Regions from separate parts of the Enterococcus massiliensis genome, predicted to be linked through region 1. Evidence: predicted binding sites of a transcription regulator. Region 1 holds the regulator's gene; the other holds the start of a gene.
The links. Region 1 encodes NrdR, which represses ribonucleotide reductase genes. Its sites were predicted from a motif close to ACACNATATATNGTGT; they were not measured.

Region 1 (4,191 bases):
ATTTTTAAATTAACAGATTTTGATTTGATTTCCCATTTACGGATGGAAGGAAAGTATGAATTTTTTGAATCGAATCCGATTGTGGATAAGCACACCCATGTGATTTTTCATTTTTCAGACGGAACACAATTACACTATCATGATGTTCGTAAATTTGGACGTATGGCGCTGGTGGGGAAAAATCAAAGTGAAACTTATAAAGGGATTCTACGATTAGGACCAGAACCTTTACCGGAAACGTTCACGTTGGCAGGTTTTACAGAACAACTAAAAAAATCCCATAAAGCGATCAAACCATTACTTTTGGATCAGCGATTGGTTACCGGTTTGGGAAATATTTATGTCGATGAAGCTTTGTGGCAAGCTAAAATCCATCCTGAACAGCCAGCAAATACATTGACGGATAAAGAAGTAAAAAAGTTGCGACAAGCAATCATTGAAGTTTTATCCAAAGCGGTTGCTGCTGGGGGCACAACGATTCGAACTTACTTGAACGCACTAGGGGAAGCAGGGAAATTTCAGCTTTCATTAAACGTTTATGGTCAAACTGGTAAGCCTTGTCCTCGATGTGGCACCCCAATCGTAAAGTTAAAAGTCGCTCAACGGGGTACGCATATTTGTCCAACCTGTCAGAAATTGAAGGTGTAGAAATGAAAAAAATTCTTGGTGTTACCGGTGGAATCGCCACTGGTAAAAGCACGGTAGTTGATATTTTTCGCGCCCATGGTTTTCCTATCATTGATGGTGATCTAATTGCACGGGAGGTCGTGGTTCCTAATAGTCCTGGTTTAGCAGCAATCGTCGGATCCTTTGGGAAGGAAATTCTTACTGAAGAAGGAACCTTGGATCGTAAAAAACTTGGAAGAATCGTTTTTCAAGAGGAAGAAAAATTGAACTTGTTGAATCAGGTATTAAATCCATTTATTCGCTCGGAAATTTTACGGCAATTACAGGAGGCGGAGGCACCCTTAGTTATCGCTGATATTCCGCTATTATTTGAAGGGCATTACGATCAATATGTGGATCAGGTCGCTGTTGTTTATCTTCCCGAGTCCTTGCAGGTCCAGCGTTTGATGGAACGGGATAACTTCTCTCAAGAGAGCGCCATGCAGCGTATCCGCAGTCAAATGCCTATCAACGAAAAAAGAAATCGGGCAGATATCGTATTTGATAATCAAGGAACCCGACAACAAACAAAAAAAATCGTTGAGGATTGGTTGAGTCAAAATCAATTCATTTGAGTCATTTCGTCAGTTTCGTTCAAAAATTTTGTTCATTTTACTGAATTTTGTTACACTTTAGATAGGAACAAAAGGAGGAAGGACGCATGGGAACGATCAAAGATGAAAAAGATAAATTGGTAGGCGGCGCAAAGGAAAAATTTGGCGAATTAACAAAGAATGAAGAACTTTCAGAAGAAGGAAAAAGTCAAAAAGAAGATGCCGAAAAAAATCTTGAGCAGCGAAAAAAAAGAATTGAAGAACTTGAAAATCTTCATGATGAAAAACAAGCGAACATTCAGGATGGTACCAAAGATCAAGTGGGTCGTGACCTGGAAGAACACGCTGTCCCAACAGAGGAAGACTTGAAAAATAAAGATCGTTTGGAAGAAGAACGCTTGAAACATTATACCGGAATTGAGGAAAAACTCTAAGTTTATCGAAAATCTTATTAGTCATTGACTAGTAAGATTTTTTTTAATCTGTCCAAAAAAATTGGTAAAAACTAAAAATTCTATCAAATCGATTGATTTCTGTGAAATTTCAAGTCAAACTCCCACCGTTGAAAGGATTTCATGTTATAATTAACCAAGAAATAAGTCGATAAATTGTAGACTTTAGCTAAAAATTTAAAGAATAATGAGGTGGAATCATGCGTTGTCCAAAATGTCACCATAACAGCTCCCGTGTTATTGATAGTCGTCAAACAGATGAAGGGCGAACCATTCGCCGCCGTAGAGAATGTGAAAACTGCGGGTTCCGTTTCACGACTTTTGAACGAATTGAAGCAGCACCCCTTTTAGTGATTAAGAAAAATGGCGAACGGGAAGAATTCAGCCGAGATAAAATTTTACGTGGATTGATCCGTTCGGCGGAAAAACGTCCAGTTGCAATGGAACAAATGGAAGAAATCGTCGACCATGTGGAAAATCGCGTCCGGAGTTTGGGCGTTAATGAAGTATCAACTAACTTGATTGGCGAATATGTCATGGAGGATCTCGTTGATGTGGACGAAATCGCCTATATTCGCTTTGCAAGTGTTTACCGTCAGTTTAAAGATATGTCTGTTTTTCTTAAGGAGTTACAGGATATCGTTGAAAAAGCGAAAGCTTCTGACCACAAAGAGGAGTAATTAAAGGAGGACTTTTTTTGGAAAGTGCCTGGTATGAAGTTCAGCCGAAAAATATTTATCAAGCAAAAAAAGCCTTGCCGCTGACACAAGACGGAGAAAAATCATTGGTTTATTTATACCAGCCAATCATCGGCGGCGATGCCATGAGTTTGTATTTTTGTCTGTTGGGGGATGCAACGGAAGAACAAGAATTGACTCATTTAGATTTGCTGAATGGCATGGATGTTGGTCTACCGCGTTTTTTTCAAGCAAGAAAGCAACTTGAAGGTATTGGTTTGTTGCGAAGCTATCAAAAAGACGATTCAGAATTTGGCAAGATGCTGTTGTATGAATTGTTTGAGCCCTTACATCCGCAAGCGTTTTTCAGAGAACAGTTAACGGCATTTTTATTGCTAAGCAAGGTGGGAGAACAGAAGTTTCAACAACTTATCCGTCGTTTCCGCCCAAAAATGATTTCTACGGAGGGCTATCAAGAAGTAACGCAGAAATTTACAGAGGTCTATTCTTGGACGGAAGCCGAATTTGGAAGACAGGAAACCACCTTGGATCATGTATCTGGAACATTTTCTACTTCAAATGAAAATCTGCCGCAACTTGATTCTTCCAAATTGGATTGGGCATTTTTGTTGGATTTATCTGAAAAAAAATTTATTGCTTCAGAGGCATTTACAAATGAATTAAAACAAAAATTGACCTTGTACCATGATTTATATGGCTATAATGAACTAAAATTAAGTGAATTACTGGGGCAGGCGGTTTCTCTTTCTGATGGGTCGATAAATGAAAAGACCCTAGAAAAGGCAGTTCTTGAAGATGCTCAGATTATTTATGCCAAAAATGCTACACCCATTGATCCTGAAAGCACGCCGCAAGTTCGTCGAATGAATACATTGAAGCAACAAGGCTATTCTGACAAGGACTTGGAGATGATTCAACAAAGTGAAGAATTAGCGCCAATGGAATACTTAACTGCTATCAAACAAGCAAAAAAAAGTTTTGTTGCAAAAAATGAAGAATGGCTGGTGCAGGATTTGGTGCAAAAATCGCCTTTACCAAATAGTGTGATTAATATTTTGATCAATTATTTGTTGGTTGTTCAAAATAAAAGTGCGCTGATTCCAGCGTTGGCGAATCAAATTGCGACGGATTGGTCTGAAAAAGGCATTCGTTCCCCAGAAGATGCTATCAAGCATGTGCGGGAACTTGCGAAAAATAAATTACAGAAAAAAGCAACCCCAGCTTATTCTCGTCAAGGACAAACAGTCAAAAAACGGGAAGAAATGCCGGATTGGTCTGCAAAAGCTACGGCGAGCGATCCAAAACGAAAAGCCGAGATTGATCGAATGATGAAAGAGTACTTCGATGATGGAGAAGGTGAAAACTAATGGAAGATGTTGGAAAAAATATCGATAAAATGCTGAATCGACGAAATTATCGTTCGCAATACAGCGAAATGATGGATTCTGTCCTGAAAGATCCCGATGTTACCGCATTTTTATCCGAGCATAAGGATAAATTGACCCCAGAAGACATTGAAAAAAGTTACGCAAAAATTTATGAATTCGTTCAAGAAAAACGAAAATTTGAAGTTAACGATCCCACAATGATTGCTCCCGGTTACGAGCCGCAGTTGACTCTGAATTTTCATTTTGTTGATGTGACTTATGTGCCGACACAAGCCTTGATTGAGCGGAGAAAAATAGAAGAAATCAAAAATCGCATCAGTACGATCGATATTCCTAAAGATATTCGGGATGCAACGATGAAAAGTTTCGATAAAACGGTGGAACGGGAAGAGGCGCTTTTTGAGACAATGCGCTTCATCCGCAGTTACGAAGA
Region 2 (4,191 bases), 810 kb from region 1:
TTTTTTGCAAGATTTGCTATTATTTACACCAATAAACCTTCCAGGAGGAAAAAATATTGAAAAAGAAAACACCAATCAAGCCCCAACTCACCGAACCGGTTACATCCGACTTTTATTTAGAGGATGAAATGATGTTTGAAGGCTTGTCCGCCAGCAATCTGGACTACAGCTATCTAACTTGTAATAACTTGATTTTGCGGGACACAACACTCGAACGGATCACTATGCAAAAGACCCGTTTGGAACGTTTCGAATGTAGTAATGTTCTTTTTAAAAATTGTGATTTTTCTAATTTGGAATGGCTTGCCGGCAGTTTCCATCAAGTATGGTTCGACCAATGCAAACTAATCGGCACGAATTTTGCCGAAAGTTTTCTGCGGGACTGTACCTTCAGCAATTGCGTAGCCACCTTCGCTTCTTTCAGCAATACCAATTTAAAAACGGTTGATTTTAGCGACTGTCAATTGGTAGACAGTGAATTTTATGAAATCAACTGGAAACAACTGACTCTGACGAAAAATGAATTGACCGGCAGCAATTGGTTTCGCACGCCCCTTAACGGTCTGGACTTTACTACTAATACTTTCGACAAGATTGCCTTATCTCAGGAACACATGACAGGTCTAATCGTCAATCAAGAACAAGCCCTTACGATTGCTGCCGGTCTCGGATTGGTGATTGTCTAATCAGCGAATCCGCCGCCAAAAACCGATAAACATCCAAATAGCTAGAAACAAGCTGATTAAAACGACGATTCCCCAGCCAAATGCTGATTTTGAAAACGGCAGCGGCATATTCATACCGAAAAAGCCGGTAACAATTGTCGGCACCGTCAGCATCAGTGACCACAAAGTCAAAAATTTCATCGTGTCATTCAGATTATTGTTCAATAGATTATTGTATGCCCCGGAAAGCTGCTCCAATACCTGAGAAGCTAATTGTGTCATCTCTACAGCTTGTTGTGCTTCGATTAATGCATCATCTAACTGTTCTTGTTCTGTGGCGTTTAATTGTCGGAAAAAGCTCAAGGCTTTGATTTGTTGCAGTAAGACAGCATTTTGTTTGGTCGCCGTCACTAAATAAACCAAACCGACCTCTAAATCTGAAAGCTCCAATAAATTTTTATTGGTCGTCTTTTCTCGTAACCGTTTATTCAGCCGGACACGTTGCCCATTGACTTCTTCGATCAGCGGAAAGAAGGCATCGGCAATCAAAAACAATGTATGGAACAGAAAGCTAAACTGGCTTTGTTCCGGCATTTTTTGCAAAATTGAAGCCATTAGCGGTTGAATGTAGTCCGTCTGCTCAGAAGCGAAGGAAAAAACGCAATTTTCTTTGATGATGAAGGTCATGGGACTGGCTTCATAGTGATTGTCCTCCTTTTCCTGATGAGGAACATTGAACACCAAAAGAAATGCCGACTCCTCGGAATCATATTCCACTCGGGCCCGTTCATTTTTATCCAAAGAATACCGCAGCATTTCATCGCTGATTTGGTATTGACTTTGTAACTTACGGATCTCTGCTGTGTCTTGTTGGTTGACATGGATCCAGATTGATTTTTCCTGATTAAATCTGCGTGTTTGTTCCACTTTTCTCGCTCCCTTTCTTAAACAGAATAACAAAAAAAACTCCAAAAACGACCAAAATGGCTACTTTGAACCATTTGGCGGTATTTGGAGGAATCCGTTACTTAGTTATCCTGCTGCTTGCAATTGGCGTGTTTCAGCAATCTTTTCATCGATCATTTTCAACACCATCTCAGCGGCTTGTGGATCTTCAACAAAATTATATTTGTCGCCGTCAATTTGAATTTTCGGACTTTCGTTATAGTCTTCAAACCATTGATCGTAGCGGCGATTTAATTCTTTGTAGTAATCGTATAAGGTTGGGTCGAATTCTAATTGTTCATATTCCCGCCCACGTTTTTGGATACGTGCCAACATCGTTTCGAAGGATACCCGAATGTGCACCAGCAGATCCGGATGTTTTTTATGAGCGGCATAAGGCAATTCTTCCAACATATTTGCCAGCAATTCATCATAGACCCGTACTTCCGTGTCTGTTGCCCGTCCCAAATCAGCATTCAGATGAAACAGCAACGAATCTTCATAAATCGAACGATCCAATACATTGTTTTCATTCGTCAATGCCCGTTTGATCAATTCAAACCGTTTGTTTAAAAAATAAATTTGCAGCAAAAATGCATATTTATTTGGATCTGCATAAAACAAAGGCAAGACTTCATTATCATCTACTGATTCATAAAAAGCTTCACTATTCAAATAATCTGACAACATAGCTGTCAGGCTGGATTTACCTGCTCCGATGGTACCCGCTAAAACTATCACGCTCATAGACCTCCAACTCACTTCATCACTAAATATTGTATTTTTCACTTACTTCAATAAGTACATCACCCAATATATAGTATCAGTATCAAAAAAACAAGTAAAAAATAGGCTAGTTTTTCAAAAAAATTATTAAGAAATACCGTAAAAAATCGTGATTTTTTTATAATCTATTAACGGATGCAAATTTATTTAGTAGAATAGACAGGCAAGAGTCATTTTTTAGTTCAATATTATCTATCAATAATTATTTTTTTAAGAAAAGGGGTCAAGAAATGAAGACACGCGGTACGGGGATCGCCAATGGAAAAATCATTTTAATGGGTGAACATTCCGTTATTTACGGTGAACCGGCAATCGCCTTCCCTTTTAAAGCAGCCTGTATCCAAGCTACGATCACAGAAGACAGGGAAGATACCTTATTTTCTGTCTATTATAATGGGCAGCTGAAAAATGCTCCTTCTGCCTTAAAAAATATCAAACATCTGCTGCAAACATTAAAGCAGAAATATTCTGCACCAAATCTGACATTAACTTTAGAAAGCACGATCCCTGCTGAACGGGGAATGGGTTCCAGCGCTGCAACAGCAGTGGCGATCACTCGTGCTTTTTTCGATTGGCTAAATCTGCCGCTGGATAAATCGACGCTGCTTTATTATGTCAATCAATCAGAAAAAATCGCCCACGGCAACCCCAGCGGTATTGACGGAGCGGCGACCAGCGGCGAAATGCCGATTTATTTTCAAAAGGGCGCACCTTTTCAGGAATTTCTATTAAATATTGATGCGTGCCTTGTTGTTGCCGATACGGGAAAAAAAGGACGTACCCGTGATACCGTTCGTGCAGTTGCTCAAGCCTTTGAACAAAATCGACAGGAAACTGCCCACACCATTCAACAACTGGGAAGTTTAGCAGAAAGAGCCAAAGAGGCCATCAGTAAAAACCAGCCGTTAGTTCTAGGAGAGGTGATGAACTTGGCGCAAACCGCATTACAGGCTTTGCAGGTCAGCGATGGAACATTAGATCACTTGATCGAAACTGCCCGAACCGCCGGCGCATTAGGAGCTAAATTGACCGGTGGCGGTCGTGGAGGGTGCTTGATTGCATTAGCAGCCGATCAAACGCAGGCGCAAAACATTGCGAAAAAATTAAGCGACCAAGGGGCAACTGCGACCTGGGTCCAAGAATTAGGAGTTTATCAACATGTATAAGGGAAGTGCCCGGGCGTATACCAATATTGCGCTGATAAAATATTGGGGCAAAAAAAATGAAGAACTGATTTTACCAATGAACAATAGTCTGTCCTTGACACTGGACGCTTTTTATACTGAAACAACGGTTTGTTTTTCCGAAGAATATTCTGCTGATACTTTTTATTTGGATGGCCTCGAACAAAGTGCCAAAGGAACAAAAAAAGTCAGCGATTTTTTAACATTGGTTAGAAAACAAGCCGGCTCTCCCCTTTTTGCAAAGGTAGAAAGTCATAATTTTGTTCCCACCGCCGCTGGATTGGCTTCTTCTGCCAGCGGATTGGCTGCCCTAGCCGGCGCCTGCAACGAAGCCCTACAGATGAAACTAAACGATAAAGATTTGTCGCGCTTAGCTCGTCGCGGTTCTGGATCGGCATGTCGGAGTATTTTCGGTGGTTTTGTCGAATGGGAAAAAGGAAACTCCGATGAAACTTCCTTCGCTCAACCAATCGAGGCGGCGGGTTGGGAAAAAGAATTAGCCATGGTTTTTGTTTTGATCAATGACCAGCAAAAAGATGTTTCCAGTCGTGACGGTATGAAACGAACGGTCGCTACTTCCAGCTTTTATCCCGGTTGGTTGGCAACTGTTG

Region 2: BN1875_RS08415 (deoxynucleoside kinase) is a predicted target of NrdR. The motif match lies at 2,419-2,434, and genes of this name have one in related genera.

Annotation. Positions count from the first base shown of each region.
Region 1 covers NZ_CVRN01000007.1:1,040,748-1,044,938, forward strand. Annotated here, with positions in the region: gene mutM (DNA-formamidopyrimidine glycosylase) at 1-648, shown strand, start outside; gene coaE (dephospho-CoA kinase) at 651-1,241, shown strand; gene BN1875_RS12255 (hypothetical protein) at 1,328-1,654, shown strand; gene nrdR (transcriptional regulator NrdR) at 1,873-2,352, shown strand; gene BN1875_RS12265 (replication initiation and membrane attachment family protein) at 2,370-3,737, shown strand; gene dnaI (primosomal protein DnaI) at 3,737-4,191, shown strand, end outside.
Region 2 covers NZ_CVRN01000007.1:233,848-238,038, forward strand. Annotated here, with positions in the region: gene BN1875_RS08405 (pentapeptide repeat-containing protein) at 57-686, shown strand; gene BN1875_RS08410 (magnesium transporter CorA family protein) at 687-1,592, opposite strand; gene BN1875_RS08415 (deoxynucleoside kinase) at 1,698-2,357, opposite strand; gene mvk (mevalonate kinase) at 2,627-3,562, shown strand; gene mvaD (diphosphomevalonate decarboxylase) at 3,555-4,191, shown strand, end outside.